DNA from 2 places in the Lysinibacillus sp. NPDC096382 genome. Region 2 is predicted to be linked to the other one. Evidence: predicted binding sites of a transcription regulator. Region 2 holds the regulator's gene; the other holds the start of a gene.
The links. Region 2 encodes Rex, which represses fermentation and respiration genes when NADH is low (regulators of the CRP and FNR family bind a similar motif). Its sites were predicted from a motif close to TTGTGAAATATTTCACAA; they were not measured.
Positions count from the first base shown of each region.

Region 1: a site for Rex is predicted at 10,950-10,967, ahead of ACIQZA_RS18430 (cytochrome ubiquinol oxidase subunit I). Genes of this name have one in related genera too.

Region 1 covers NZ_JBIWFC010000015.1:22,311-43,863, reverse strand. The annotation lists gene ACIQZA_RS18495 (methyl-accepting chemotaxis protein) at 1-311, opposite strand, end outside; cyclic di-GMP riboswitch class I at 420-505, opposite strand; gene ACIQZA_RS18490 (hypothetical protein) at 736-930, opposite strand; gene ACIQZA_RS18485 (YehS family protein) at 1,196-1,690, opposite strand; gene ACIQZA_RS18480 (alpha/beta-type small acid-soluble spore protein) at 1,896-2,093, shown strand; gene ACIQZA_RS18475 (hypothetical protein) at 2,205-2,327, opposite strand; gene ACIQZA_RS18470 (MFS transporter) at 2,386-3,600, opposite strand; gene ACIQZA_RS18465 (response regulator) at 3,844-4,056, opposite strand; gene ACIQZA_RS18460 (GNAT family N-acetyltransferase) at 4,241-5,164, shown strand; gene ACIQZA_RS18455 (tRNA dihydrouridine synthase) at 5,216-6,205, opposite strand; gene ACIQZA_RS18450 (hypothetical protein) at 6,459-6,647, opposite strand; gene rlmD (23S rRNA (uracil(1939)-C(5))-methyltransferase RlmD) at 6,647-8,020, opposite strand; gene cydS (cytochrome bd oxidase small subunit CydS family protein) at 8,196-8,318, opposite strand; gene ACIQZA_RS18435 (cytochrome d ubiquinol oxidase subunit II) at 8,332-9,357, opposite strand; gene ACIQZA_RS18430 (cytochrome ubiquinol oxidase subunit I) at 9,354-10,700, opposite strand; gene ACIQZA_RS18425 (diacylglycerol kinase) at 11,246-12,160, opposite strand; gene ACIQZA_RS18420 (thioredoxin family protein) at 12,295-12,855, opposite strand; gene gatB (Asp-tRNA(Asn)/Glu-tRNA(Gln) amidotransferase subunit GatB) at 13,095-14,522, opposite strand; gene gatA (Asp-tRNA(Asn)/Glu-tRNA(Gln) amidotransferase subunit GatA) at 14,524-15,987, opposite strand; gene gatC (Asp-tRNA(Asn)/Glu-tRNA(Gln) amidotransferase subunit GatC) at 16,012-16,299, opposite strand; gene ACIQZA_RS18400 (CamS family sex pheromone protein) at 17,248-18,381, opposite strand; gene ligA (NAD-dependent DNA ligase LigA) at 18,529-20,535, opposite strand; gene pcrA (DNA helicase PcrA) at 20,550-21,553, opposite strand, start outside.
Region 2 covers NZ_JBIWFC010000024.1:908-12,847, forward strand. The annotation lists gene ACIQZA_RS22715 (hypothetical protein) at 1-160, shown strand, start outside; gene tsaE (tRNA (adenosine(37)-N6)-threonylcarbamoyltransferase complex ATPase subunit type 1 TsaE) at 482-931, shown strand; gene tsaB (tRNA (adenosine(37)-N6)-threonylcarbamoyltransferase complex dimerization subunit type 1 TsaB) at 928-1,635, shown strand; gene rimI (ribosomal protein S18-alanine N-acetyltransferase) at 1,628-2,080, shown strand; gene tsaD (tRNA (adenosine(37)-N6)-threonylcarbamoyltransferase complex transferase subunit TsaD) at 2,080-3,096, shown strand; gene ACIQZA_RS22740 (ABC transporter ATP-binding protein) at 3,775-5,718, opposite strand; gene ACIQZA_RS22745 (redox-sensing transcriptional repressor Rex) at 6,223-6,858, shown strand; gene ACIQZA_RS22750 (twin-arginine translocase TatA/TatE family subunit) at 7,011-7,196, shown strand; gene tatC (twin-arginine translocase subunit TatC) at 7,215-8,036, shown strand; gene ACIQZA_RS22760 (CPBP family intramembrane glutamic endopeptidase) at 8,138-8,902, opposite strand; gene groES (co-chaperone GroES) at 9,077-9,361, shown strand; gene groL (chaperonin GroEL) at 9,633-11,264, shown strand; gene ACIQZA_RS22775 (hypothetical protein) at 11,824-11,940, opposite strand, start outside.

The sequences.
Region 1 (21,553 bases), on a different contig from region 2:
TTCACATCCCAAATATAGCTCCAACTCATGATCCCTTGTTCTTCTTGAATCTTATCGAGTTGCTTTTGAATTTTTTTAAATTTAGCGTTAGTCTCTCCCTTTTCAGTCAATAAATCTTTAACATCATTCCTATCAAGATTCATAGCTGTCAATAAACCAACACTTTTCAACTCTTGCTCTAAATCAACAGACATTCGATTGTTTAATTCTCTAATACTTTGTGTAGTAATAATAGCAATTAGAAGCAAAACAATAATAGAAACCGTTAGTAAAAGTTTGTTTTTTAATGAAACATTTTTAAACAACTTCATGATTATTACTTCCTCCTTGATCGTATTTTGGGCAAAAAAAATAACCTATTTCAAAAGAAACAGGCATCAAAGAATATGACTAGCAATATATGTACCTAACTAGTACTCCTTTGCAGCTCAGCCATCATAGTATTTATTACCTTAGATCTGTAGCTTTGCGTCTCTACCTTTCAGTAGATTTGCCCATCTTTTTCCTCCTCAAATTAACACAATGGGTAAAAGTAGTCAATGTTACCAGGTTAAAATTCACATATTTTTTACTATTTTACTATTAGTATAAAATGAATAATATTACTTATTTTTCTCAGCTTATCCACAATTCTCTTCATAACAAATAAAAACAGCTACAACGCAATATTGTAGCTGCTACTATAATTTTAAATAATCAATTACCCCTAAATGATTATTCAAATTAAAGATATATCTATTTTAGTGTCATGTATAAGACCGATGGTATAAATGATAAAGCAAACATGCAGGAATACCACATAGATGTACGGCGTAATGAAAAACGAACTTGTTTCTTTTCTGCATAAAAAATGTCTAACATCACTGAAGCAACAACAAGTGGGATTGTAACACATGCGAAAGCAACTAATAAAATGTTTAAACCAAACATAAAAGCACCCCTCTGTTCGTGAACATTTATTTTTCCTCTTTGTGACAACTTTATGTCATTTTCAGTGTACACAATTCCGCCATAAATTGTCAACTATATTCAACTAAGGAAAATGCGCTTTTTACAGAATATTTTTATCACAGCGAGTATTTTTACGTAAAATTCTTCACGAAAAAGCAACTGCAAAATTGCAGTTGCTTTGTTAATCATTGATCCATTAGTTTTTCATTGAAATTCACACTTGACAATTCAGAGTTAACGTTTTTTAATTTCTATACTTATCTGTCAGCCCTCTTAAAAAATTTCTCACAAAGCGATCGCCACATTCTTTATAGTTACGATGACTTGGATTTCTTAAAATGGCACCTAATTCGCCTTTCGAAACGCTAACGCCTCCATCATATAAAATATCGAGCATCTCCTCAGTCGTTAAGGCTAACGCAATCTTCACTTTCTTTAATACCATATTATTAGGGCTTTCTTTTCCTGAAACAGGTAGTGGTCCTTCTGATTGACCTGGCTTAGGCTTTTGCGGACCCCGTTTAAATGTAATAAATCCATTTAAAAAAGCCTCTACCATTTTATTATTACATTTAATGTATTCTTCTGGTGCTTCTTCCTCATCATAAACTTTAATAAGCATGTTCAATACTTGTTCTTTCGTATAGTCCATGCCACCTAGCTGAAAAATTTTAACCATATCTGTATTTTTGATATCTAATGCATATCTTAAACGAATTAAAATATCATTGTTCGTCATTTTAAAAACCTCCATTTTTAACTGTAAAAGCGCTTCTAATAATCCTATCCTAATTGAAGCATTACTTTATTATAGCAGAGACATTCACAATTTTAGTTAGCTTTCCAAAAGTTACTTTACTAAAGTATTTAGAATGTGCATTTTATTTTTTAACATGTATGATTAGCTAACTCTCGACCATTCTAATCACAAGGAGGTGAGATAAATGGCTAATCGTAGTTCAAATAAGCTTCTAGTTCCCGGTGTACATGAAGCCGTTAATCAATTGAAATATGAAATCGCACAAGAATTTAATGTACAATTAGGGCCAGAAGCCTCTTCTCGTGCAAACGGTTCAGTCGGGGGAGAAATAACAAAACGCCTCGTAGAAATGGCTGAAAAACGTTCAAAAGGTTTATTATAATAATAAATTAAACAAAGAACGAATCCCTTTTTTAAAATTGGCATTCGTTCTTTCATGTTCGGCGGATGTCATGGAATCGGAAAGGGGTTCTTAGAGGATGTTAGCCTAAAATCATCGCATCCATGCGATAACGGCTAACTGACCTGCATCGTGCTGTTGCTGCCACTTCGCTTTCGCACAGACAAAACCAGTTGCTGACGCTGCGTTAGCACTACGCTTTCGCGCAAAAAACATCTGCAGGCCTAAGCACAAAGCCGATTCCAGACACAATTTATGCCGAGGCATAATTGATTTATTTAATTTCAACCGGTTGTAAAGCCTCGCTTGCCCCTTTTTTTAGAGTAAGCATCACGATAAAGGAAATACAATATAAGGCAGCTAAATAGATCATAACGACCGTCATATCATAACTTTGAAGAATATAGCCGACAAAGATTGGTGAAAATCCTCCAATTGCTCTACCAAAGTTAAAAATTGTATTTGTTGCTGTACTTCGAATTTGCACCGGATAGAAGCTACTAATTAAAGCTCCATACCCTGCGAACATCCCGTTTGAGAAGAAGCCGACAATTGCACCACCTAATAAAATTGCGATACTACCTGTGGCATATGCGTATAAAAATACTGCACATGCAGATGTAAGTAAAAAGATTCCGAATGCACGCTTTGCGCCAAATCGGTCCATAAATCGTCCAAATGTTAGCATCCCAATAATCATGCCAACTGCTGTGCTAATTGTCCAAAGTGCCGAGCTTGAAACGGATAGACCTTGAGATTTTTGCAACATAGATGGCAACCAAATCATTAAGCCATTGTAACCAGCAATTTGAACAGTTGCCATAACGATTAATGATATTGTCGTCATCGAAGTTCGAGGCGTTTCAAATAGCTGCACCAACTTACCTTTTTCATGTTGCTTATCGATTTTTTTATTTTTCTGAGCAGCCAGCCACTCCGGTGATTCCTCAAGATTTCTTCGCACGATAAAAGCGAAAATGACAGGTACTACACCAACAAAGAATAAAGCTCTCCATCCTAAAATAGGAAGAATAATGGCACTTAGTAACGCTGCTAAAATAACTCCGTATTGAGCACCTACACTAACATATGAAGAGGCTCTTCCTTGCTTATTCTTCGGCCAAGCCTCGGCAACAAGCGCCATACCAATGCCGTATTCGCCCCCTGCACCGAGACCTGCAATAAATCTATAAATATAAATTTGTTCAATAGTTGTTGCTAACCCAGTTAAAGCTGTACCAATTGCAAACAGCAAGACGGTATAAGTAAACACTTTTACCCGCCCATACTTATCAGCTAAAACCCCGAAAATAATGCCACCTAACAGCATACCAATATTCGTTACGGCAGAAATGAGCCCACCCGTTGCGAAATCAATGTTAAATTCCGAAATAATCATTGTCATTGCAAAGGAGATAAACATAATGTCCATCCCTTCCAACGTTAAACCAGCTACTGAAGCTACCACTGTTTTCTTACGATAATCCATCTTTACAATCCTCCAGTTTCTGTTGATAAAGATCTCTTTTTGAGGGAATGGATTATACAATTCTTGTCCATTCTCTTTTGAAGCCTCACGGGACTCCATTAAAAGAGGTTGAAGCAAAATAAAAGCCCTTCTGTCACAGAGGACAAAAGGGCATGCCAAATCAAAGATATTATTAGCCTTAAAATATCAAGTAGCCCTTTTCAGCCTCTCTGGACCGTATTAAAGGAAATTTATTTCGTTCATTTATGTTGTTCTACATTTTATAAGATTATTATTGAAATAGCAATGCCTTATAGTAGAAAAAATTACCTTAGCTCTTAGTTGAGATAGGAGGCCATTTTCATCTATATCAAAAAAGTCTTTAAGCTGTACAACAGTATACCCATAGCGCTCCAAGTTTTCTTGAATAAGCGCACTTAATTCAGTATCGTCTTCAATATGCATAAGTTTGTACATAGTTAATTCTCCTTTTGGGCAATAAGTAACAGCTATTTTAGAAAAAGTTATTTAAAGAATCATTAAAAATGTTATTACATATAATACCATTTTATGATATATAATGTATAGATGGAATTGATACAGGGAACTCGCATAGCCAACCTTCTAAACTGCGAAATCCCATACTACGAGGAGGATTATTTTGAGCCAATCATCAACAGAAATTTTCATACGTAATTTTGAAAATGGAGACATGCCTTTACTTGGAGAATTGTACCAATCCGTTACAGCAAAAGAAAATGCGACATTTTGGTGGGTCGGAGACGAAGATAATTGGCGTAACGTTTATTGCGCATTTGAAAATGGGAAAATGGTCGCTAAGGGGCAAGTTAGCATCATTAACGTTGTACCCCCCAGTCGTTCAATAGAGAATAACCACTCTATATACGTTAATCTTAAAACCATTTCTGAAAGAGAACATGACATTGCTCTGCTCGATAAAGTCTATCAATATCTTTTCAAAAGAGCACATCAATTAAAGGAAACTTTACCTAAAGAATATGGAACAATCCTTTGCGTTGGTAACGACTCGGAAGAAACTGCAAACAATCAGTTTTTTATCCAAAAAGGCTACCTCCCTCTAAATAGCCTGTATCGTATGAATCGTGATTTGAATAAACCTATTCCTGCGTTAACACTACAAGAAGAATTTCAATTCTCATACTGGAAGATGGAGACTTCTAGCGAGGAAAGAGATTACCTTGATATAGAAGCCGAAATTTGGCCAGACACTCCACTTGGTCTAAATAGGTTATCTGAATACAAGAACAACAAGCTATGGACATCCATGGTCATACGTCAAACAGACGCTATTATTGGTGGACTGATGGCATGGCAAGAAGAAGAATACGGTGTAATAGAGGACGTTTATGTCCGTGGACCGTGGAGGAAACGCGGTATTGCCCAGTTTTTGCTTACACAAGCTATGAAATACCTTAAGTCTCATCAGCTACAAAAAGCTACTCTCATGGTACTAACTACAAATAAATCAGCTTTATCTCTATACGAGTCTGTCGGTTTTTATACGGATACAGAAGAGATAAGGTACTTTACAAAACTGAATTAGGCAACAAAAAAAAGGGGTTCATTGCCCCTCTTTTCTATCTACGGTCCTTCGTCATTCAACATCGTTTGATTCAAAGTTATCAAGCAATGCACGCACTTCATCTGTTGATTTCGTGTTCATCAATTGATTTCTTAATTCACCAGCTCCACGGAAACCTTTAACATAAATTTTGAAAAAGCGATGAAGCCCAGAGATTGAACGTGGTAGTACTTCCGCATATTGATCTTGAAGATCAAGCTGCAGTCTTAAAAGATCAAGATACTCTTTACTACTATGCTCTTTCGGCTCTTTTTCAAAAGCAAAAGGATTTTTAAAAATACCTCGCCCGATCATAACGCCATCAATACCATATTGTTCAGCAAGTTGTAGCCCAGTTTGACGGTCAGGAATGTCTCCATTGATTGTTATTAGCGTATTTGGTGCAATACGGTCACGCAATTTTTTGATTTCCGGAATTAGCTCCCAATGCGCATCTACTTGGCTCATTTCCTTTCTTGTACGTAAATGAATAGAAAGGTTCGCAATATCCTGCTTTAAAATATGCGTTAGCCACTCCTCCCACTCATTTACCTCTTTAAAGCCAAGTCGTGTTTTCACGCTGACAGGTAGTCCTCCTGCTTTTGCTGCTTGAATAAGCTCTGTCGCAACGTCTGGACGCAGAATAAGGCCACTACCTTTCCCTCTCGATGCCACATTCGGTACAGGACAACCCATATTAATATCGATGCCTTTAAAACCTAGCTCCGCCATACCAATACTCATTTGACGAAAATATTCGGGATTATCCCCCCATATATGTGCCACCATTGGCTGTTCATCTTCTGTAAAAATTAAACGACCACGCACACTTTTCATGCCCTCTGGATGACAATAGCTATCCGAGTTTGTAAACTCTGTGAAAAATACGTCCGGTCGACCGGCTTCACTTACTACATGACGAAAAACAACATCCGTCACATCTTCCATTGGTGCAAGTACAAAAAATGGTCGCGGTAAGTCACGCCAAAAATTATCTATCATGTCAAACTCAAATCCTCTCACTATGGATACAACTTCAAACTCTCGATAAAAAAATATGAAGCCAAATGTTCTACTTCTTTTACACTTATATCATGCTCAATAACTGATTATCAACAAATACATTTGGTATTTATAATTTGTGAAAGTCGTATTTTAATTCACATATATCAAAAGTAACCTCTTCTATTCAAGCATAAGATTCAACCAAAACCCTTCCATGCTTACACAAAAAGGATGGAATATTCACTCCATCCTTTCAGAGTTCTATCATTTACTAATCAATCACCCGAGCAACATCCCTACCACAAGTCTTGCATTTCCCCTTCAATACAGGGGCATATTCTCCCTCTTGTATCGTGTACTTCACAATTGCCGTTACACCACAATTGCCACAAAATACGTTTTTCACGAGCATTTCTCTGATATCTTTCGGGATAGAGAGCCATTTTTTTGCTGCGTCCATTATGATCGCTCCTTTAGAGTTAGTTCCGTAACAACCTCCACATGCGTCGAATGCGGGAACATATCTACAGGTTGAATCTCCTGCGTTTTATAGCCCCCATCCTCCAAAATTCGAAGATCGCGCGCTAGTGTAGCTGGGTTACAGGACACATACACAACACGCTTAGGACGTTGCTCTAAAATCGTCTGAAGAAGAGCCTCATCGCAACCTTTGCGTGGTGGGTCAACTACTAAAACATCCGCTTCTTTGCCTTCCTTATACCAACGTGGAATTACTTCCTCTGCTGGCCCAGCCTCGAAATACGTGTTCGTAAAGCCATTTAGTGCTGCATTGCGTTTTGCATCTTCAATCGCTTGTGGGACAATTTCAACACCCATAACAGCCTTTGCCTGTTGTGCAAGGAATAATGAAATTGTGCCGATACCACAGTATGCATCAATTACTCGTTCATCACCCTGTAAGTTAGCGTAGTCTAATGCTTGTTTGTATAGAACTTCCGTTTGCTCAGGGTTTACTTGGTAAAATGAACGGGCTGAAATTTCAAAGCGAACATCGCCAATTGTATCAATAATAACGTCCTTGCCCCAAAGATTTACGGTTTCATCACCGAAAATAACGTTCGTTTTGTCGCTATTAACGTTTTGCATAATGGATGTAACATTCGGGATAAGCTTCTGGATTATCGCAACAGCGGCTTCTTTTTGCGAGAATTTTTTCTTTTTAGTTACGACAACAACCATCACTTCACCAGTTGCTCGTGCCTTACGAACAACTACGTGGCGAAGCATTCCCTCATGCGATAATTCGTTGTATGGTCGAACACCGATTGCCGCTAGTTCCTTTTTCAAACCTGCAAGAATAGCGTCCGCTTCTCCAGTCTGAATTAAGCATCGCTCCATATCCACAATGCTATGAGACTTCGTTTTGTAGAAACCAGCAATTGCTTGTCCTGCTTCATTTGAGGAGAAAGGTATTTGCGCTTTATTACGGTAATGCCAAGGCTCTTCCATGCCCTTCACTGGTAGAACAGGCGCATCAATTTTACCAATGCGCTGCATGACATTACGCACCATGTTTTCTTTCCATTTTAACTGTCCTTCATAAGACAGGTGTTGTAATTGGCAGCCGCCACATTGTTTAAAATATTCACAAGGCGCATCTACACGATCTGATGATGGCTCGAGAATTTCTACGACCTTCGCAAAGCCGTAGTTTTTTAACGTTTTTACAACATGTATTTCCGCCGTTTCACTAGGAAGTGCACCTTGGATAAATAATGGATAGCCATCGACCTTTGCGACGCCATTGCCATCATGTGTTAAATCCTCTATATAAACTGTTAGTCGGTCATTCTTTTTCACGGGTGCTGACATTCGTACATCCTCCATTTCAATCTCTTTATTGTAGCATGTTGAGGCGGATGACAAAAGAACAAGGCTTCATATTAACGGCTCAAATGTGGTCGGCTCTACTTCTAACTGATCAGGAAGACAAGATTGGTATCCGCTCTCAAACTGATTACCTTTACACGAGTAGAAAAAAGAGCCGCTATTCGCGACTCTTCCCCTCTTTCCTTACTGTATGGTAATCTCTAGGTGCCCACCAGAAAGCAGCAACTACACCTAAGATGACGACTATAAATGGTGCATAAAAAATCAAAAAACTTGTCATAGTTGTATCCCTCCTATGCGTGATTATCTTCTTTTCCTGTCACATAATTTTTGTTGAAAAGGAATAATTTCAACAACAAGAACAATGATGGAATAAGCAGACACAGTCCCAAAACAAACGCAATGACGAGTGCAATCGCCATTTGTGTGCTTGTAAAGCTATCGTAAATCGTTAAATACGGATACAGTAAATATGGGTATTGGGCAATTCCATATGCAAAGAATGCCACTGCAAATTGGGCAATCAATAAACTAACCGCAAGACCGTAATTTTTTCGCATCCATAGCAACACTACAGTAATAATAAATAGCACGGCAGATATGGCAAACATCCACCATAAATTAACTAGGTTATTGTAACTTTCAGGGTTAATGAATTTCATTTCGTACATAATGCCGAGCGCACTCACCATTAATGGTATCGCCCAAGCAAGTGCGTATTTTCGCATTAAATTTGTAGCTTCTCGATCCTTAGCTTTATGTGCATACCAAGTTAAAAACACGGCTGAAATATACAGTACCGCTGCAATGCTTAGCACGACAATACTCCAAGCAAACGGGCTCGTATACAACGTCCAATAATTCAAGACCGGTTGCCCGTCAGCAATATCAACATAGCCGCCAGCAGCAATCGCAAATACAACAGAGAGTGAGGCTGGAATAAGTAATCCTGCTATACCATACGTCAACGTGTAACCAATATGCCCACGTGCGCCATATGATTCAAATGCATAATAGGAGCCTCGTATTGCAAGCAGCACTAGCGAAATACTAACTGGAACAAGTAAAATCGTTCCATAATAGAAAGCTGTTTGTGGGAAAAATCCAACAATCCCAACAAAGAAGAATACTAAAAAGACATTGGTTACTTCCCAAACTGGTGATAAATAACGTTTAATAATATTTGTTAAAATGTGATTTTTTCCGATTAGTAGGCTGTAGGCATTAAAAAAGCCTGCACCAAAATCGATTGAAGCTACAATGACATAACCAAATAGGAAAATCCATAAAACTGAAATACCTAAAATCTCTAATGTCATAGGATGTCACCGCCTTTTTCAGCATGGCGATCTTCTAACTCTCGCTCAATTGGATTCTTTTTGAACATACGAATTAAAACTACCATACTTCCTACTCCTAATACGGCATACACACCTGTAAACAACAGCATCATTAAATCTACATGGTCACTCGTCGTGGCCCCTTCTGGTGTTCGCATTAATCCATATAAGATCCAAGGCTGTCGTCCAACTTCAGCAAGCCACCATCCTGCTTCAATCGCAATAATAGAAAGTGGTCCACCTGCAACAACAATCCATCTAAACCAACGTGAATGAATAAACTGCCAATCGCGTGCTTTCCCGCATACATAAACCAGTGAAACGAGTGCCATAAACATGCCGATAAACACCATGAGATTAAAGAGGTAATGGATATATAGTGGTGGTCGATCTTCTTCAGCAAATTGATCTAAGCCAATTACCTCAGCATTTGGATTATTATGTGCTAAAACACTCAAAGCATAAGGTACTTTAATAGCATATTTTACTTCTTCCCCTTCTAATACACCAAATAGTATAAGGGAAGCTTTGTCTCCCGTTTCAAAATGCCACTCAGCCGCAGCTAGTTTTTCTGGCTGATATTCCGCTAAATATTTTCCTGAAAAGTCTCCAATAATTGCTGAAGCAATGGAGAAAATCAGACCAATCTTCATAAGTAGTAATAAAGATTTTTTATGATATATATGCTTAGAACCTCTAAGCATACGATATCCTGCGATTGCGGCTAATACAAATGCGGATGTCATATAGGCTGTAACGAGAACATGCGCTACCTTTGTCGGCATTGCTGGATTAAACATTGCTAGAAATGGTTGAATATTCACTAGCTGGCCGTCCACAATATCAAATCCTTGTGGCGCATTCATAAACGCATTGACAATTGTTATAAACACAGCTGACATCGATGCACCGACAGCAACCGGAATTAACAGTAGCATATGCTTCTTCTGACTATCGAAGCGATCCCAAGTATATAGGTAGATGCCTAGAAAGATGGCTTCAAAGAAAAATGCAAACGTTTCCATAAAAAGTGGTAATGCAATTGTCTGACCGGCAAGCTGCATGAAATTCGGCCATAGTAAAGATAACTGTAAGCCAATTGCTGTCCCTGTGACAACTCCGACTGCAACCGTAATAACAAAACCTCGTGCCCAACGTCTTGCCATTAAAATATAGTGCTCATCATTCTTTTTATACCCAGTCCATTGTGCGATCATAATCATTAACGGGACACCAACTCCAATCGTTGCATAAATAATATGGAAGGATAAAGTTAGTTCCGTTAACGCTCTACTCCAAAAGACTGCTGATTCATTCACCATGTCATTGCCCCCCTAACCTCCAAATATTCTTCCAAGTATGGAAAGTAGCATAATAATTGCAACACCAAAGCTTAGCCAAATGAGCTTTCTTTCCTGTGACTTATACAAAGGCAACACTTCCTCTCCCTTATCTCTACCCCATTTTCCACTATTGCAACGAAAAAAACCTTTATAATGGACCGGAATTTCGGCCTATTATAAAGGTTTCAAATTTTGTTCAAGTAATATACGCACATTTGCCAAACATTTTTCTTAATTCATTCACATTACCAATTAAAGGATGAAAATATTCATATATATGGGGATTAACCCATTAAATAGGAATCATCACCAAAACGCGTAGTTGATTTCCGTTCCGGCTGGGGCTTTACTGGAGTCGCCCAGCCTCCACACCAATCAACTTATTTACATAGTAGACGTTTTAACAAAAGTCATCCACAACTTTTGTGATAAACCATTAATCTCCACAAAAATTCGATTAAACAGGCTCTCACCCTAAATTAAAAAGGGTTCTACCTAAATTAAGCAGACCCTTCTTATGTTTATTACATACGGTCTTCTTCACGGATATCTGCTAGTGGAACAAAAATCTCAATATGGCGCTTTAAGTTTTCAAATGTAGCAGGCGCATCTCCACCATACTCACCATCTAAGTTTAAATGTATTTCATCTTCAGTAGATACTTTTACGACACTTGCCTTTTTATAAATTACACGATCATCATTCAAATGCTCGCCTCTTAATGCCATTGCAGCAAGCTGAATAAATTCAGGTAAGCTTACTTTTTTCAATACTAATAAAGTAAAGTAGCCATCATTAATACTTGCATCAGGTGCTAGCTTTTCAAAGCCACCCACTGAATTTGTTAAGCCGCATAAAAACATCATGGCATCCCCATCAAACACTTCGCCATCATATTCGATACGCATATGGGAAGCTTTAATTGATGGGATCATTTCTACTGCTTTTACGTAATAAGCTAGCTGTCCTAGCATTGTTTTCATTTTACTTGGCACTTCATAAGTTAACTCTGTAATACGTCCGCCAGCGGCAATATTGATGAAATAGCGTTCCCCATTTAATAAACCAACATCAACCGGCAACGTTTCGCCTTTAATAATGATGTCAACTGCAGCTTCAATATTTCGCGGAATATGCACGGCACGGGCAAAGTCATTCGTAGTGCCCATCGGAATTAAACCTACTTTCGGGCGGTTCTCAAATGAACTCACGCCAGAAACAACTTCATTTAATGTGCCATCTCCACCAACTGCAATGATTATATCAAAGCCACGTTCAACTGCATTTTTTGCTGCAATGGTTGCATCGCCTTCACAGGTTGTTGCGTGACAAGATGTCTCATAGCCTGCTACCTCTAATTTTGCCAATACTTCTGGTAGATGCTTTTTAAACGCTTCACGCCCAGATGTAGGATTATAAATGATTCTTGCTCGTTTCATAACATACCTTCTTTGCTTCATAAGATTCTATTTCTTTCAACGAACTATTCGTTTAAATGTTGCATTAAGCTTCCAATAGTCAACAAAAGTAAGGCATGTCCTTATTCTCTGACATGCAGCCTTACGATTTATAATTATTGTAATGCAGCTGTTACTTGCTTTTTAAAATCCTCATAGACAAATGTCCAATATGCTTTATTCGTAATATTCTCTTCACGAATTTCAGCATATAGTGCTTTTTGTGCATCTTCAAATGTAGGATCTTCTTTATCAGGTAAAGTAGCTCGCTTACTCACTACTAGTTCCTGTAATTCTGGTGCACGCGGTCCCCATTTCCCAACAACCTGCCCAGCATCATCTAATAAAATATAAACCGGAATTGCACGGCCACCGTTTGTTAAATAGCGATCAATTAAATCTGTATCAGCATCACGTAGTACTGCGCGCATTTCTAACCCTGCTGCCTCTGCAACTCGACGAATAACTGGATTGTTTAACATTGCGTCCCCGCACCAATCCTCAGTAATTGTTAAAATTTTTGGTTGCTTGTCCTTTAGTAGTTCGATAAAACCATCGTTTAGTGGCACTTCGAAGCCATCATAAATACGGAAGCTTTCCTCTTTTAATGTCGTCATATTATCCATATATTGTTGAATCGAAATCGCATCATCAAAATATTGTTGTTCAGTTTTCATTGATTGACCTCCTAAAGTTATATCATGTTCTATACTATATTTTGCTATGAATACTCTTTGAAGACAACTATTAAGTGTTAATTTGGTATTTTTTAGTGTCGATTTACAGCAAATATCGTTTTGCTTGGCAAGGCATTTATCTTGTATAGATACCCCAAAGAGTCTTTTGTATGTATATTTTTTAAAATAAAAAGCCAAGAAAACGAATTTGCTCTCTTGGCCTTCTATAATAATTGCAATTAACGTTTTGCAATTTCTTGTTGTAATAATTTATTGACCATTGGTGGGTTCGCTTGACCTTTAGTAGCTTTCATAATTTGACCAACTAAGAAGCCGATAGCGCGATCCTTACCGTTTTTGAAGTCTTCGATTGATTGTGCATTGTTGTCTAGAACTTCTGTAACGATAGCAAGTAATGCACCTTCATCAGAAATTTGAACTAAACCTTTTGCTTTAACGATTTCTGCTGCGGAACCGCCATTTTCTACTAATTCAGCAAATACTTTTTTACCGATTTTAGAAGAAATTGTACCGTCCGTGATTAATTTCACCATTTCCCCAAGGTTTTCTGGCGTTAATGCAGTATCTTTAAGGTCTTTTTGTTCTGCATTTAAGTATGCAGAAACATCACCCATAAGCCAGTTTGCTGAAAGCTTTGCATCTGCACCTTTAACTACCATAGCCTCGAAGAAGTCTGAGATTTCTTTTGAAATAACAAGAACTCCTGCATCATATGGTGTTAACCCTAATTCTTCAACATAGCGCTTTTTACGAGCATCTGGAAGCTCTGGAATTTCTGATTTTACTCGTTCTAACCACTCATCATCGATTGATAGACGAACTAAGTCTGGCTCTGGGAAGTAACGATAATCATCTGTTCCTTCTTTCACACGCATAAGAATTGTTTTACCTGTTTTTTCATCGAAGCGACGAGTTTCTTGCTCAATTTCCCCACCTGAAAGAAGAACATCAGCTTGACGTAATTCCTCATGCTCTAAACCACGGCGAACGTAGTTGAAAGAGTTAAGGTTTTTAAGCTCTGTCTTTGTACCAAATTCTTCTTGACCATATGGACGAAGTGAAATGTTGGCGTCACAACGAAGTGAACCTTCTTCCATTTTACAGTCTGAAACATCTGAATATTGGATGATTGATTTTATTTTTTCAAGATACGCATACGCTTCGTTTGGTGTGCGAATATCTGGCTCAGAAACGATTTCTACAAGTGGTGTACCTTGACGGTTGAAGTCAACTAAAGAGTGGTCGCCACTGTGAGACAGTTTACCAGCATCTTCTTCCATATGAAGACGTGTAATACCAATACGTTTTGTGTAACCATCTACTTCGATATCAACCCAGCCGTTTTTACCGATTGGTTTATCGAATTGAGAAATTTGATAAGCTTTCGGATTATCTGGATAGAAGTAGTTTTTACGGTCAAATTTTGTTTCTTGTTCGATTTCCATGTTAAGTGCAAGTGCTGCACGCATTGCGAAATCTACAACATTTTTATTAAGTACAGGAAGGACACCAGGATAGCCTAGGTCGATAACTGTAGTATTTGTATTTGGTTCAGCACCGAAATGAGCTGGTGCTGATGAGAAGATTTTTGAGTTCGTTTTTAACTCAACGTGTACTTCTAAACCAATGACTGTTTCAAAGTTCATGTTATTTTCCCTCCCAAATTTGAGGAACTTGTTTATGGAACTCCGTTGCTTGTTCAAAAGCATGAGCTACACGGTAAATTGTTGCTTCATCGAAATATTTACCGATAATTTGTAAGCCTAATGGCAGTTCACTTTCAAAGCCACATGGAATTGAAATGGCTGGCACACCAGCTAAGTTCATAGGAATTGTTAAAATATCATTTGCGTACATCGTCATTGGATCATTAACGTTTTCACCAATTTTAAATGCTGGTGTTGGAGAAGTTGGTCCAATGATTACATCAAAGTCTTCAAATACTTTGTCATAGTCTGCTTTGATAAGTGTACGTGCTTGTTGCGCTTTTTTGTAGTAAGCATCATACGTACCTGCGCTTAATGAGTAAGTACCAAGCATGATACGACGTTTTACTTCATCACCAAAGCCTTGTGCGCGTGTTTCTTTATAAAGGTCCATCAAATTATTAACATTTTCTGCACGGAAACCATAACGGATACCGTCAAAACGAGAAAGGTTAGAAGACGCTTCTGAAGAAGAAAGAATATAGTATGCCGCAAGTGCGTATTTCGAATGAGGAAGTGATACTTCTTCTACTGTAGCACCTAAGCCTTTTAATACTTCTAATGCTTCAAGCACTGATTGGCGTGCTGCTTCGCCAACACCTTCACCAAGGAATTCTTTTGGCACAGCGATACGTAAGCCTTTTACATCACCTGTAAGTGCTGCTGCGTAGTTTGGAACTTCAACGTTTGCAGAAGTTGAATCGTTTGGATCTAATCCTGCAATTGCTTCAAGTAAAAGAGCGTTGTCTTCAACATTACGAGTAATTGGCCCGATTTGATCTAAAGAAGATGCAAATGCAACTAAACCAAAGCGAGATACACGACCATATGTAGGTTTCATCCCTACAACACCGCAATATGCTGCTGGTTGACGGATTGAACCACCTGTATCAGAACCAAGTGAGAATGGTACTTCACCTGCTGCTACTGCTGCTGCAGACGCACCTGAAGATCCACCCGGTACATGGTTTAAGTTCCATGGATTTTTTGTTGTTTTATAGTACGAGTTTTCATTTGAAGAACCCATTGCAAACTCGTCCATGTTTAATTTACCGATAGTGACCATACCAGCTTCACGTAGCTTTTTAACTACTGTTGCATCGTAAATTGGCATAAAGCCTTCTAGAATTTTAGAAGCACAAGTTGTTTCTAAACCTTCTGTCACGATGTTGTCTTTAACACCGATAGGAAGACCGAAAAGTGGTCCACGCTCTTCAAATGGCACTTTGTCCATTTCAACTGCTTGTGCAGTTGCTTTTTCTTCGTTTGAAGCAAGGAAAGCTTGTACATTGCCGTCAAGCTTTGCCACACGTTCGTATGCTTCTTTTGTTAAATCAGCGATTGTTAGCTTACCCGCTTTAATGTCAGCTTGTAGCTCCTTTGCTGAACGTTCAAATAACGTCATGAGGAATCCTCCTATGTTTTAGTATTACATGATAGCTGGTACTTTTACTTGACCATCTTCTTGTTCTTTTACGTTTAACATCATTACTTCACGGTCTAAGCCTTTTGTTGCCACATCTTCACGCATTACGTTTACTAGTGGTAAAACATGAGTTGTTGGTTCAACATTCGTTGTATCTAACTCGTTTAGTTGCTCTGCGAAGTCTGTAATTTTACCAAGCTGTTCAGCAAATTTCTCTGCTTCCTCTTCCGTAATTGCAAGACGTGCTAAATTTGCAACGTGTTTAACTTCTTCTTTTGTTAATTTTGCCATTTTTCCACACCTCCGAATACTCACTCAATTCATTGTTTTTGTCGATGACAATAGGGTTGAATAAAGTTAACCATGCAAATTATCATAACATTTTTCATATTAAAAATCACAACTTTCACCAAAAATAAAGAAACTTTCACTACTATGACGAAGTGTTGTCTTTAGGGACCGCCTTTCAAGTCCTTCATATAGACTTCGCTTTTCGGGAGTAGGGCATGGATTGTGTGCCGTGCTCTCGGATCTCGGGTCAAGAGGCTTCCCGTCGTTTCAAAGACTTTATCCGTCGCTCAGGGGAATCCTTCCGTCGCTTTCGCTTTTTTATCCGTCACTTCCGATGGGCTATCCGTCTCCCTTGTTTCTTTCCGTCATTTCGAAGACTTTATCCGTCGTTCCGGGGAACCCTTCCGTCGCTTTCGCTTTTTTATCCGTCACTTTGGCTGGGCTATTCATCGCCCTTTCTTCTTTCCGTCATTTCGAAGACTTTATCCGTCGCTTAGGGGAATCCTTCCGTCGCTTTCGCTTTTTTATCCGTCACTTCCGATGGGCTATCCGTCACCCTTATTTCCTTCCGTCGTTTCGAAGACTTTATCCGTCGATCCGCGGAATCCTTCCGTCGCTTTCGCTTTTTTATCCGTCACTTCCGATGGGCTATCCGTCGCCCTGTTTCTTTCCGTCGTTTCGAAGACTTTATCCATCGCTCCGGGGAATCTTTCCGTCGCTTTCGCTTCTCTATCCGTCACTTCCGATGGGCTATCCGTCGCCTTTGTTTCTTTCCGTCATTTCGAAGACTTTATCCGTCGATCTGGGGAACCCTTCCGTCGCTTTCGCCTTTTTATCCGTCATTTCCGCTGGGCTATCCGTCACTCTAAAGAGCCTATCCATCCTTCTGATTAATTCTTCATTTTTCTTCCCACAAAAAAATATAGTCAGCACGAGGCTGACTATATGTTAATAGATATGGACGTATGGTTCCTTTTCGCTGGCATTCTTAACGATCAATGCCTCTGGACCGTTTATTGAGGTAATATTTACTTCAACATTGATGTTATCAAATTGATTGATCAGAACACCTGTTAAATATTGAGTAAATCCTATAATTTCAGACTTGCCGTAAAATTGGATTGGCACTTCAATCGTTAGCTTTTGAATTTTTTTATTTTGATAGAAGCCTGTTCCTATTACACTAGTATAATTAGAAAAGTATTTATCTACATCTTGTTTAAAATTCTTAAAGTTATTGCTAACATCCCTGTATACATCCTGTGATTCACTAGTTGGGAATAGTACATATTCTTCGTCAATACCTTTCCAATCAGCTACGTCGTTTTGTCCTGCTTTTGCTACGCCGTAGTTAAAATACGTTCCTGGAATAATATCATTGCGAGCTTTTTGTTTAAACAAGCCTACTACAATCGGTATATCTTTCAATTCATCACGAGTTCTTAAGCGGGACACAATTTCAGCGGCCATTTTCTTTCCTTGCTCAACGAGTTTTGCCTCCGGAATTGGTTCCTCATAGTACTCTCCATATTTTTCCTTTTGATAATAATAAATAGAGTTTAAGGAAAGTCCTATCGAAATACCGCCTAATTTCACTTTATTATCACTAGTTTTTGTTAAATAATTTTGCTCAACAATATGTGATAAATAGATTGGGGCCTTAGTTGCACGTTCTTCTGCTGGCATTGAGTCCGTCGTTGGAGGATTTAAACCATCCTTCGTTTGTGAACTACGTGCAAGCCAATCTGTCACTGTGCTTTCAGCTAAATACTGCCCCTCTTGGAAGAAGTAGTTTTCTGTGTCAAACTCATTTTGGGAAAGACGCATTAAACCTGTTTCTACTTCCTTCATATCATATTTCGTAAAGATATTTGAAACTACTAATCCTCTGCTAGCACTTTGTTTATAAGGTGTTAGCGTTCTATAGTATGAATCATCAATCTGTATGCTTGGAATAATCGTTGTTTCCGCTTTTTCCTGTTGCGTCTCCTGTGTAAGCTCTGTTTCCTTCTTATTAGAAGGCACACAGCCGACTAGCATTGCAGCAGCGACAATTGCTGGAATGAGTCGAAATGACTTCATTATTTTTGTACTCCTTTACTGTAAATCAAATTGTGCTCGACGAATTGTTCATACCCTACCTGTGGAACGTAGAGACATTTATAAAATGCCTCTACGTTCCACCAAGTGGCTAGGACAATTCATCATACTTACCTTCACTACTATCCTTTATTGGACGAGGTTAAGTTGTTCGATCAGGCTGTCTTCATTCCAAACTTCAATACCTAATTGCTCGGCTTTTTCTAGTTTAGAACCCGCTTCTGCTCCTGCAATGACAAGGTCAGTTTTTTTGCTGACACTACCTGTAACAATACCACCTAACTCTTCTATTTTCGCCTTTGCTTCGTTACGTGTCAATTGCTCAAGTTTACCAGTTAATACGATTGTTTTACCCGCAAAAGGATTATCCCCTATAGCTACTTCTATTTTTTTACCTTTATACGTCATATTGACGCCTACTTCAGCAAGGCGCCCAATGACTGCACGAGCATCCTCATTTGAAAAATACTCGACAAGCGATGAAGCCATTTTATCGCCGATTTCATGAATCGCCACTAGTTGCTCCTCTGTTGCTACCATCACCGCTTCCATCGTTTCAAACTCCTCTGAAACAATTTTTGCTGCTTTTTCACCAACATGTCGTATCCCTAATCCAATTAGTAAACGCTCCATTGAATTTTCTTTGGAGGCCTGAATGGCACTGACTAAATTCGTCGCTGATTTTTCTCCCATACGCTCAAGCTCGACAAGCTGTTCTACAGTTAAGTGATACAAATCAGAGATATCATGAATTAAATCTGCACGTAATAATTGCTCAACGACTTTATCACCAAGACCGTCAATATTCATAGCATTACGCGATACGAAATATTTAATGCTCTCCGCAATTTGTGCAAAGCATGCTGGATTTACACAACGTAATGCCACTTCTCCTTCAATACGAATAAGCTCGCTATCACAAACTGGACAATGTTCTGGCATTACATATGGCACTGAGTCCTCAGGGCGCTGCTCCAGTATTACACCTACAACTTGAGGAATAATATCTCCGGCTTTTCGGATAATGACAGTATCTCCTAGTCGAATATCTTTCTCTCGAATTAAATCCTCATTGTGTAATGACGCACGTTGAACTGTTGTACCTGCCACTTGAACAGGCGTTAAAATAGCAGTTGGAGTAACAACACCTGTACGCCCAACCGTTAAATCAATATCAAGTAATGTTGTCACTACTTCTTCAGCAGGGAATTTATAGGCAATTGCCCAACGTGGACTCTTTGCTGTATAACCAAGCTCATCCTGTTGCGCATAGCGATCCACCTTAATAACAATACCGTCAATTTCATAGGCTAAATTCGGACGGCTTTCAGTCCACTTTTCGATAAAGGCTAGTACTTCTTCAATCGTTGAGCAGCGTTGACGCTCTTTGTTTGATGGGAAGCCTAGTCCCTCTAAATAATCGAGCATCTCTGCATGACCGTCAATACCATATGCCTCGCCATCTCCTCCAATTGCATAAATAAAGGTTGATAGCTGACGACTCGCTGCTATTTTAGGATCTAACTGGCGTAAAGAACCAGCAGCCGCATTTCTCGGATTAGCAAATAATTCTTCTCCATTTTCAGTACGAAGGGTATTCAATTTGTCAAATGATTTTTTAGGCATATACGCCTCGCCACGTACTTCAATTGTAAGTGGTTCCTTCAATCGAAGAGGTATTGCTCGAATCGTTTTTAAATTTGCTGTAATATCTTCCCCTACAACACCGTCTCCTCGCGTTGCTCCTTGTACAAAAACACCATTTTCGTATTTTAATGAAATGGCAAGACCATCAATTTTCAACTCACAAACATAGGAAAAGTTATCACCGATTGCTTGACGTACTTTACGGTCAAATTCACGTAAGTCTTCTTCATTAAAAGCGTTTGATAGACTTAGCATCGGATAATCATGAGTCACTTTCTTAAAGCCTTCTACCACTGCTCCGCCAACACGCTGCGTAGGTGAATCTGGGTAAATAAGCGACGGATTCGCTTCCTCTAATGCAATAAGCTCATGTAATAATTGGTCATAAACACTATCTGCTACGACAGGTTTATCCAACACGTAATAGGCATGACCGTATTCGTGTAATAATTTATTTAACTCCACAACGCGCTGTTCAATTTCGTTCATTTAAGTTCCTCCGCTTACCCTTTTTCAATAGGTGCAAATTGTGCTAGTAATCGCTTAATACCAATAGGTTGTGGAAAGGCAATATCTAGCTCTGTACTATCACCCTCACCTTTTACACTAACAACCATACCTGTTCCCCATTTTTTATGGATCGCTTTGTCTCCAGCCTTCCAGCCAAATTGGTCACCACCTGTTGTTTGTAAACGAGCAGTTGCATGCTGTGTTTTCTGAACCGCTCCAAGTGTACGTTTTTGATAGCCACTTGTAGAACGATTACTTGAGGCAAACGGAACCTCAGGCTTCGAACCACCTTTGGATATTGATTCTGTAATATCTTCTGAAATTTCACCTAAGAAACGAGAAACATTATTATAGCTAGAACGACCAAAAATCGTACGGCTTTGTGCACTCGTTAAATATAAACGTTCCTCGGCCCGCGTCACGCCGACATACATCAATCGTCTTTCTTCTTCCATTTCATCCATATCATCAAGTGAACGAGAATGTGGGAAAATATTTTCCTCCATTCCAATGATAAAGACGATAGGGAATTCTAAGCCCTTTGCAGCATGCATCGTCATCAAAATAATGTTGCCCTTTGATGTGTCATCTTTATCAAGTGCATCAATATCTGCAATTAGCGCTAAATCTGTTAAAAAGGCAATTAAGCTTTTATCTTCACTGCGCTCTTCAAAAGCCTTTGTTACTGATAAAAACTCTTCAATATTTTCTAAGCGGCTTTCTGCTTCAATCGTCTTTTCATTTTGTAGCATTGCTCGATAACCAGATTTGTCAATGACCTGCTCTACAATTTCTGTCACCGATAAATATTCTTGCATCTCTGTAAAGCCTTTAATCATTGCATAAAATTGCTCAGCTGAATTAGCAGCCTTCCCTGAAAGACCCATGAATACAAGATCATTCATAGCATCAAAAATAGAGCGCTCCTGTTCAATCGCATAGCGCGCCATTTTTTCAAAGGAAGTTGCACCGATACTACGCTTTGGCTCATTAATAA
Region 2 (11,940 bases):
GGATGTAGTAAAAATTGCAGGGGGAGCAGGGGACATGATAAAAAATGATCAATACCGCTGGAATGATGAAATACTTATGACAAAAACCTATATAGTACGATTTAAAGATGATAAATTGGTTGATAAAAAGGTTAGTGAGGTAAAGGAGCATAAAAAATAAGCACGTTTTTTATAAGCGTGTTTTATTTTTATTTAGCACATAAATTAGTATCGTCAGCGATAATTAAGCCTAGGCATAATTGTTTCAGGCTAATGACGAAGGCTAATTTGCATAAGTTTTAGGACTCACCTCATGATGAGCATCAGCTTGGAGTGAAAATCTCCTTTGTTTATTTGATACAAAATTTATAATTTTTTGTCGACAAGCTGCAACAATTACGCCAAGGTGTAATTGTTTTTTTGAAATCCATTGGATGTTTTGAACATTTACGCTTGTTTCGGTAAACTAGAAGTAATGGAGCTAGGAGAGGAAAAAGAGATGATGTATGAAAAAATAATGAATTCACTTGGTGATACTGAGAATTTTGCGTTGAAACTAGCAAGCTTACTAGAAGCCCAAGATACAATTACATTAGAGGGTGATTTGGGCGCTGGTAAGACGACATTTACGAAAGCATTAGCGAAGGGACTTGGTGTGATGAGAACGGTCAATAGCCCGACATTTACGATTGTTAAGCAATATGAGGGGCGTTTACCATTTAATCATTTAGATGTTTATCGTTTAGCAGAAAGCGATGAGGATCTTGGATGGGACGAACTATTTTATGGTGATGCGGTGTCAGTTATCGAGTGGGCTCATTTGATTGCACAGGATTTACCACAGGAGCGTCTTGGAATAGAAATTTACCGGATCGGAGAAAATCAACGACGATTTGTATTAACACCACTTGGAAAGCGATATGAGGCATTATGTGAGGAGCTAATGAAATGATTTGGTTAGGGATTGAAACAGCGAATGCACCACTTTCTATTGCTGTAATAAAAGATGGGAAAGTGATCGCGGAGATTGTACAAAATATTAAATTAACGCATTCAGCAGGTGCTATGCCAGCTATTGAAGAAGTGCTAGCAAAGGCTGGCATAAAGCCAAGCGAGTTGGATGCGATTGCTGTATCAGAAGGACCTGGTTCTTATACCGGTGTACGAATAGGTGTGACGCTTGCTAAAACATTAGCATGGACATTGAAAAAGCCTTTAGTTGGAATATCTAGCTTAAAGTCATTGGCCGCAAATGCAGCACTATATGATGGGTTTATTTGTCCTATTTTTGATGCGCGAAGAGGCAATGTCTATACGGCCGTTTATAAAGGTTGTGGGCTTGAAACAATTATAGAAGATTATCACGATCATATAGATGGCTTGTTAGAGCGTTTACAGGCTTTAGAGGCGCCGGTTTTATTTGTTGGAGCCGATGTAGATGTTTTTTGGCATAAAATCGTAGAGGTAATGGGTGAGCGAGCTCAGCGTACGCAATTTAGCAATGATTTACCACGAGCAAGTGAAACGATTAGACTAGCTACTAAAATGGAGCTACCAAGTGTGGATGCAGTTCATCATTTTATTCCGCAATATAAACGCATTGCAGAGGCGGAGGCAAACTGGCTAAAGGAACAAAAGGAGAAGGCTCATGAGTAGTGATGTAACGTATCGTAAAATGGGATCTGATGATGTACCAGCAGTATATGAAATTGAGCTTGCTACATTTCCTACACCATGGACGTTAGATTCCTTTTACTATGAAGTGCACGAAAACCAGTATGCATATTACTTGCTAGCTGTGGATGAAGATGATCGTATTATCGGTTTTTGCGGAATGTGGATGGTTATAGACGCAGCGCAAATTACAAACGTTGCCGTTATAGAGGCTGCTCGAGGTCGCGGCATTGGTGAAGGATTAATGCGAGAGGCTATGCGTATTGCTAGAGAGCATACTATGGAAGTCATGAGTTTAGAGGTACGAGTAACAAATACAGTTGCTCAAAATCTTTATCGAAAGCTTGATTTCCAAGATGGCGGTATACGTAAAGGCTATTATACAGATAACGGGGAGGATGCCCTTGTCATGTGGGTGAATTTATGATGGAAGATCGAATGATATTAGCAATAGAATCGAGCTGTGATGAAACAGCAGCGGCGATTATTCGAAATGGTTCTGAAATTGTTTCAAATGTAGTTGCATCTCAAATAGAAAGTCATAAACGATTTGGTGGGGTTGTGCCTGAAATTGCATCTCGTCATCATGTTGAGCAAATTACAGTAGTTATAGAAGAAGCATTAGCACAGGCAAATATGAAGCCAGCTGATTTAGATGCTGTGGCAGTTACAGAGGGCCCTGGTCTTGTAGGTGCACTGTTAATTGGGATTAATGCCGCGAAGGCCTTTGCGTTTGCTAATAATTTACCGATTGTAGGTGTGCATCATATAGCTGGACATATATATGCTAATGCACTCGTGCAACCAATGGATTTCCCATTGTTAGCACTTGTTGTATCAGGTGGCCATACAGAGCTAGTTTATATGAAAGAACATGGCTCTTTTGAAGTCATCGGTGAGACGAGAGATGATGCAGCTGGTGAAGCTTATGATAAGGTTGCGCGTGTTTTAGACTTACCATATCCAGGTGGTCCGCGAATTGATAAATTAGCACATGAGGGAGATGAGGCTGTATCCTTCCCAAGAGTGTGGTTAGAGGAAGATTCTTATGATTTTAGTTTTAGTGGCTTGAAATCAGCGGTTATTAATTATAAGCATAATATGGACCAACGCGGTGAAGAAATTTGTCCGACTGCCGTTGCCAAAGGGTTTCAGGATAGCGTAGTTGAAGTATTAACGGCGAAAACATTACGGGCAGCTCGCGAATATAACGTGAAGCAGGTTATTGCAGCGGGTGGTGTAGCGGCAAATAAGGGTTTGCGTACATCACTTGAGATGGTATTTGCTGAAGAAAACATACCATTTTTCGTGCCACCATTAAAGCTGTGTACAGATAATGCCGCTATGATAGGGGCTGCAGCAACACCTATGTTTGAAGCCGGTATTCGAGGCAATTTATTAATGAACGGTCGCCCTGGAATGGAGTTAAAATCCTGGGTATAACTTTTTCTGGGTGTCATGAAATCGGAAAGGAGTTAATAAAGGATATTAGCCTAAATTCATCGCATCCTTGCGTAACGCTAACTGACCTGTATTATGTCGCTGACGCTGCGCTTTCGCGCAAAAAACATCTGCTGCTGCCGCTGCGTTAGCACTACGCTTTCGCGCAAAAAAATATCTGCAGGCCAAAGCACAAAGCCGATTTCGGACTGAGGCATAATTGATTATAGAAAAAGAGGCGTTTTAGATTTGATTCTAAAATACCTCTTTTTGCTTTTGTGAAAAAATTGTTGAGAAAATAGTATCTATAAGAAAATTTGAATCCGATCAGTTGACAAATTTTTCAGAAAATTATCCACAGGTAAGGTAGAAATAAAACAGCGAACATCCGTACTTATGCACAAAATGTTGATAACTTGTGCATAACTTGTGATTATTCAATATATAGTAGCCTATTTTGCACAAAATAATGTGAATAAAATATTTTTGAGTTGTGGACAATGTGGAAAAGTCTGTTGATATGTTGGTATTACTAGATTTATAGTGTGTATAAAGTTGTGGGCATTTTTTGTCGAAAAATAGCACTTGACCAATATATATGAAAAATCAACGCGAGTAAAGTAAAAAGCCATGTGACTAGGCACATGGCTTTATAAGTTTTATCCCACCTCAAGAGAGATGTTATAAAATAATATTTTCAAGTTCTTCACTTAGCTCGAGCCATTCCATTTCGAATAACTCATACTGTTCCTTAGCAGTTGATAATTCCTCTTGAAGTTGTGTAATTTTTTCGTGGTCTGTGAATATCTCAGGATCGCAAAGAGCTTCTTCTAAGCGAGCTATTTCAAGATTTACTTGCTGCATTTTCCCCTCTAGTTCCTCAAGCGTGCGTCTAATTTGGCGCTCCCGTTTTTTAGCCTCTTTATCAATTTTAGAGGTAGAGATCTTCTCAGATACAACAGCTTGTACTTGCGGTTGAGCGGCAGCCTTCATTTGTGCAATTTCCAATAGTTCTTGTTTCTTTTCAAGATAATAATCATAGTCACCTAAGTACTCAAAGGAACCATCGCCGGATAGTTCGATTACTTTAGTAGTGATTCGATTGATGAAATATCGGTCATGCGATACAAATAAGAGCGTTCCAGGATAATCGATCAGTGCGTTTTCCAGTATCTCTTTACTATCTAAGTCTAAGTGATTGGTAGGCTCATCGAGAATTAAGAAATTTGCCTTTTGCATCATCAACTTAGCTAGTGCAAGTCTAGCCTTTTCTCCACCAGATAAAGATGACACGATTTTATCTACATCATCGCCACTGAATAAGAAACGGCCTAGCACCGTGCGAATATCTTTTTCATTCATTAAAGGCCATTCATCCCATAGCTCTTTTAGCACACTTTTATTGCTCGATAGCTTGGCCTGCTCTTGATCGTAATAACCAATTTGAACATTTGTACCATAGCGAATCTCTCCAGAGAGTGGTAGTAAATCTTTGACGATGGTTTTTAATAAAGTTGATTTACCAACACCATTGGGTCCAACAAGTGCAATACGGTCTTCTCGGAAAGTGCGCAATGTGATGCCGCTTGATATTTTCTTATCACGATAACCTATAGCTAAGTCATCAATAGATAATACATCGTTTCCACTTTGGCGCTCAATTGTAAAGCCGAAGCTTGCTGATTTTTCATCACCATCAGGGGATTCCATCCATTCTGTTCGCTCAAGCATTTTACGACGACTTTGTGCCATTTTAGTAGTAGAAGCACGAGCAATGTTTTTTTGAATAAATTCCTCAAGCTTGGCCTTTTCATCTTGCTGACGTTCATAAAGCTTCAAATCACGCTCATAATTTTCCGCTTTTTCATCTAAATAGGCACTATAATTGCCTGTATATTTTGTGACGCGATGACGAGAGACTTCGTAGACAATGGAAACAACCTGGTCTAAGAAGTAGCGGTCATGGGAAACAATTAGAATAGCCCCTTCATAGCCTTTTAAATATGATTCCAACCAAGAGAGGGTATCAATATCTAAATGGTTAGTAGGTTCATCGAGTATTAATAGATCAGGTTTACTTAACAGAAGCTTAGCAAGCGCTAACCGAGTCCGTTGTCCCCCTGAGAGTGAGCTAATTGGCTTTTCGTAATCATTAGGATAGAACTGCATGCCATGAAGCACAGAACGTGTATCAGATTCATATTGATAGCCACCTGCATCTTTAAAATTATGCTGCAAATGATCGTATTCAGACATTATTTTTGCATATAAAGTAGGGTTTTCATAAACAGCAGGGTCGGCCATTTGTTGTTCTAATGATCGGATTGCCTGTTCTTGGGTAATAAGCGGCTCAAAAATTGTCATCATTTCATCCCAAATCGACAATGTTGAGTTTAATCCAGCATGCTGCTCTAAATACCCAATTTGTATACCTTTAGGGATAATAATATCGCCAGAGTCATATGACATTTGACCAGCAATTATTTTAAGTAAAGTGGACTTACCAGCACCGTTACGACCTACTAATGCAACGCGGTCACGATGTTGAACCTCTAATTTTACGCCACTTAAAATTTCATCTGCAATAAAGGATTTATATAGTTGATTGACCTGTAAAACAATCATTCTTGACACCTCAATTCTACCTTAGTGTAATGGATGTGCGATTGCCTTGCAATGTCGATGCTTTACTTATTCCAAGCTGTCATGTAAGATTGAAACGATTTCTCTTTAGTTAGTGGCGTAAAAGCGCCATTAACTAAAGGGAAATCCTCCAGTGAATATAATAAACTTAGAAATATTAAGCATGTATCATAAATGGTTCATCACCAAAAGTTGTGGATGACGTTTGTTAAAATGTCTACTATGTAAATAGTTGATTGGAGTGGAGACTGGGCGACTCCTCGGGGATCAGCGTCACAGATGAGACCCCTGCAACGCAGTGAAGCGGCTCATCGGACGCCCCTAGGAAGCTTTGCTCTGTAGCGAAAGCGAAGTGTCAGCTACAAATGTTTTCTGTGCGAAAGCGAAGCGTCAGCTACAAAGCGCCCAGTCGGAACGGAAATCAACCACACGTTTTGGTGATGATCCTTATAAATAGAATTTGATACATTATAAGGAGGAAAAAGTTTGAAACAAGAATTAAAAATTCCACAAGCCACTACGAAAAGACTTCCTCTCTACTATCGATTTATCCAAAACTTTGCACAAGAAGGCATGGAACGTATTTCGTCGAAGGAACTGAGTGAAGCAATGAAAATTGATTCTGCAACTATTCGCCGTGATTTTTCTTATTTTGGTGCTCTTGGGAAAAAGGGATATGGCTATGATGTGCAGCATCTCTTGAAATTCTTTAGTCAAACGCTCGATCAACATGAAGCCACAAAAGTAGCGTTAATTGGTGTAGGGAACTTAGGTAGTGCTTTATTAAAATACAATTTCCAAAAAAATCATAATACCCATATCGTTGTGGCATTTGACTCAAAGGCCCCGAAGGAAGGGAAGATGATTAGCAATATTCCTGTTTTTCATCCTGATTTATTGGAAGAAAAGTATGCAGAATATGGAGCGGAGCTTGCAATTTTAACAGTTTCACCACGCTCTGCACAGAAAATGGCTGATAGATTAGCGGTGATGAACGCAAAAGGAATTTTAAACTTTACGCCAGAGCGTATTACTGTACCAGATAAAATGCAACTTTTAACAATCGATTTGTCGGTAGAATTGCAGGCACTCATTTATTTAATTCGTAATCAGGAAGAGTGATAATTGTACATAATTTAACTTCTTTCAGTGAATGTTTTTTGTACCGAATATGAGATAAAATGAGAGAATGACGAAAAACTTTCACATATTATTAGTTAGCAAAATGGCGAAATATGCGTTAAAATGATGGATATAAAGAGGAGGTGGCTGTAATGGGTCCAATAGGTCCAATGAGCCTCATTATTATCGGAATTGTCGCATTACTAATTTTTGGTCCTAAGAAGTTACCAGAGCTAGGTAAAGCATTTGGTTCAACATTACGTGAATTTAAAAATGCTACAAAAGGATTAGCCGACGAAGATGATGATGACAAGAAGAAGAAAGAACTAGATAAGTAAAGTTAGGATGTTTGAGGAATGAATCCAAAAGATCTAACTGTTATTGAACATATAGAAGAATTAAGAAAACGGCTTTTCATTGTTGCCGTTTTCTTTGTTCTCGCTATGATTGCTGGCTTTTTTGTTGCGAAGCCGCTTGTTAAATATCTTCAAATTACTGGAGAGTCTTACAATATAGAACTTCATGCGTTTGATGTAGTAACACCACTGGCAATTTATATCCAAGTTATTTTTTTAGTATCATTTATCCTATCTTCGCCGGTATTGATGTACCAATTATGGGCTTTTATTAGCCCGGGACTTAGGGACGTAGAACGAAAAGCAACCTTAAGCTATATACCGTATTCATTTTTATTATTTTTAGCAGGGTTATCCTTTTCATATTTTTTACTATTCCCTTATGTCATAAAGTTTATGATGAATTTATCAAACGAATTGGAGATTCAACAAACGATTGGCATACATGAATATTTTTCGTTTTTATTTAAGCTTACAATACCCTTTGGTTTCCTTTTCCAATTGCCGATAGTAGTCTTGTTCTTTTCACGCATTGGGATTCTATCTCCTGAGTTACTAATTCGTATTCGTAAGTATTCATACTTTGGTTTATTTGTATGTGCTGCTCTAATCGCACCACCTGAATTAGCTTCACACTTAATGGTTTCAGTACCGTTATTTATTCTTTATGAAATTAGTATTATGATTTCTCGTGTTGGCTATAAGAAATACTTAAAATCAGAAGAAATGCGATTGAAGGAAGAGCAAGAAGCTGAGCAAAAACGCCAGGTCGAAGAGGCACTTGAACAGCAACGACGTCAAATCGAAGAATTAAATCAATAATAATAGAAGCTCGATGCCTATTAATAGCATCGAGCTTTTTCGTCGTTATAAATAGCTAGGTTCAACTAGAAATCGGCGGTATGCAAAAATTTCACTGATTTTTATTGCATTTTTTCTAGTTGTTCAAGAAACTTTTGCAGTGGTTCGGCATACAATTGTACAAGCGTCACAAAACCATTCAGCATGACGTGGGCGATAATGGACGTCCAAATGCGTTTTGTTTTGTGATATAAGAAGGCAAAAATCAATCCGCAAATTGTATAAAGCAAGATATGTCTGAAGTCGAAATGAATAAGTGCAAAGAAAATGGCACTTACTATACCAGCTATCCAGAAATTGGTCGTTTGGACAAGCGATCCGAAAATAACACGGCGGAAGACGAATTCTTCTAATATTGGCCCAAACACGACAATCGCTAATATCGCAATAGGAGCGCCTTTTGCAATAGCTACAATATCAGCTGTGTTTTGCGATCCACCTTGGATACCGAATACAGCCATTTCGATAGCTGCGCCAATCATTTGGCCGATGAAAACTAAGAAGAAACCGATAATTCCCCACATAATTGACAGAGGTATAGTTTCTTTCTTTCCTTTATAAATATCCCAAAACGCTTTATCGCGGGATGTTAGGAGTAAGCTTAAAATTAACGCAATGGCAAAGCTAAGTGCGATATACCAGCCTTGAGTAAGCGGGGCAGCCTGCCCACTAGGTAAACCAGTTGTACTCATAACAAGCTTATGAAACGGTTTTGCCAGTAATATCCCCGATATTTGCATGAGGATATAAATCAGTAAAATATAAAGGGCTGTTTTTTTATGTTTATTTATTTTTTGAGAATTGTTCACAGTCAAAATCCTTTCCATTCATTATGCTACCTTTCTATTGTAGAGGAATATGGAAAGAAAACAAAATTTTTCGAAGTTCTGACTTGCAAAAAAAAGTGTGATTGATTATCATAATAATTGTATTAGCACTCGACTAGATAGAGTGCTAATAAACTTTCAAGTATATATTTAATTAATAGGAGGTTGTTTCACTTGTTAAGACCACTAGGAGATCGTATTGTAATCGAACTAATCGAGGTAGAAGAAAAATCTGCATTCGGTATTGTACTGCCAGACTCTGCAAAAGAAAAACCGCAAGAAGGTAAAGTTGTAGCAGTTGGGACGGGTCGCATTTTAGAGAACGGGCAACGTGTAGAGCTTGACGTAAAAGTTGACGACCGCATTATTTTCTCTAAATACTCTGGTACAGAAGTTAAATATGAAGGTAATGAATACCTAATTTTACGCGAAAGTGATATTCTTGCAATTATTGAATAAATTAATACTTTTAAAGATTCATTACCAAAAGTTGTGGATGGCATTTTTAAAAACGTCTACTATGTAAATAAGTTGATTGGAGTGAAGGCTGGGCGACTCCTTAAAGCGCGCAGTAGGAACGGAGATCAACCATACACATTTTGGTGATAATTCCTTTTAAAGTAAATGCCTAGTAATTGTCACAAATAGATGGCAATGACTGTATGGCGAAATTTCTATAAATATATTGATGAAGCTTAACGAATATTCCATTTCAGGAGGGTAAATTCAAATGGCAAAAGATATTAAATTCTCAGAAGACGCTCGTTCATTAATGCTACAAGGTGTAGATAAATTAGCAAACGCAGTAAAAATTACATTAGGGCCTAAAGGTCGTAACGTAGTTTTAGAAAAAAAATTCGGTTCACCACTTATTACAAATGATGGTGTAACAATTGCAAAAGAAATCGAGCTAGAAAACCCATTCGAAAACATGGGGGCAAAATTAGTAGCAGAAGTTGCTTCTAAAACAAACGAAATCGCTGGTGACGGTACAACAACTGCAACAGTATTAGCACAAGCAATTATTCGTGAAGGTTTGAAAAACGTTACAGCTGGTGCAAACCCTGTAGGCATTCGTAAAGGGATCGATAAAGCAGTTGCAGCAGCCCTTACAGAATTACACGCTATTTCTCGTCCAGTTAGCAACAAAGACGAAATCGCACAAGTTGCGGCTATCTCTGCTGCTGATGATGAAGTAGGGCAATTAATCGCAGAAGCAATGGAACGTGTGGGTAACGATGGTGTTATCACAATTGAAGAATCTAAAGGCTTCACAACTGAGCTTGATGTAGTGGAAGGTATGCAATTCGACCGTGGTTATGCATCACACTACATGGTAACAGATACAGATAAAATGGAAGCGGTATTAGATAACCCATACATTTTAATTACTGATAAAAAAATTACAAACATTCAAGAAGTATTACCATTATTAGAACAAGTGGTACAACAAGGTCGTCCACTATTAATCATCGCTGAAGATGTTGAAGGTGAAGCTCTTGCAACACTTGTAGTGAACAAACTTCGTGGTACATTCAATGCTGTAGCGGTTAAAGCGCCAGGGTTTGGTGACCGTCGTAAAGCAATGCTTGAAGATATCGCAATTTTAACAGGTGGTCAAGTAATTACAGAAGAATTAGGCTTAGACCTTAAATCAGCTGATATTACATCACTTGGTCGCGCTGCGAAAGTTGTTGTTACAAAAGACAATACAACAATTGTAGAAGGTGTTGGCGGTGCAGATGCAATCGAAGGCCGTATTGGTCAAATCCGTGCTCAGCTTGCTGAAACAACTTCAGAATTCGATAAAGAAAAATTACAAGAACGCCTTGCAAAATTAGCAGGTGGTGTAGCAGTAATCAAAGTTGGTGCTGCAACAGAAACAGAACTAAAAGAACGCAAACTACGCATTGAAGATGCTCTGAACTCAACTCGCGCAGCAGTTGAAGAAGGTATCGTTTCAGGTGGTGGTACGGCACTTCTTAACGTATATGCAGCAGTTGAAAAAGTTGCAGATGCAGAAGAAGGCGACGTAGCAACTGGTGTGAAAATTGTTCTACGTGCTTTAGAAGAGCCAGTCCGTCAAATCGCAAACAACGCTGGTCTTGAAGGCTCAATTATCGTGGATCGCCTAAAACGCGAAGAAATCGGTGTAGGCTTCAACGCTGCAACAGGCGAATGGGTAAACATGATTGAAGCGGGCGTAGTAGACCCAGCGAAAGTAACTCGCTCCGCTCTACAAAACGCAGCATCTGTAGCAGCTCTATTCTTAACAACAGAAGCAGTTGTAGCAGACATCCCAGAAGCAGCTCCAGCAATGCCAGATATGTCTGGTATGGGCGGCATGCCAGGAATGATGTAATCTACGGCTCCAGCCAAATAAAAATCACTTCTCCATTTGAGAAGTGATTTTTTATGTTTAGCGAATATTTATTAGTGAATCGCTGATAGAATATGGATAATCGCTGATAAACCACCGACAATCGCTGATAAAAGCAGTAAAATCGCTGATAAAAACAGCAAAATCGCTGATAAACTCCCAACAATCGCTGATAAACCACCGACAATTGCTGATAATAAGCTTGTTAGCAGCGAAACTTTATGGTTTAGCGGCGTTCTTTGCGTGGTTGGCGGCGAAACTCAAAGTTTTAGCGGCGAATTCCAACATAAGCCGTAAAATTTAGGAAAACTAAAATCAGGGTTGAAAAACTTTGTATAGAATTTTACACAATATTAAGGGCTTGACTATAAAAACAGCACAATCGCTGATAAACTTCCGACAATCGCTGATAAACCCCAAACAATCGCTGATAAACCACCGATAATCGCTGATAAACCACCGATAATCGCTGATAAACCCCCAACAATCGCTGATAAAGATACAAACCTGCTAATAAAAAACTCCGAAAAGTAGCTTAGAGTTATTCTTTTTGCTTCAACCTAAAATCAGGGGAAATATAAGAGATTAGAGTATAATCCATTTCTTCTCCTGCTTGAGTTGATAATTGCACAAGTAAAGATTCTTCAGTGTTTGAGGG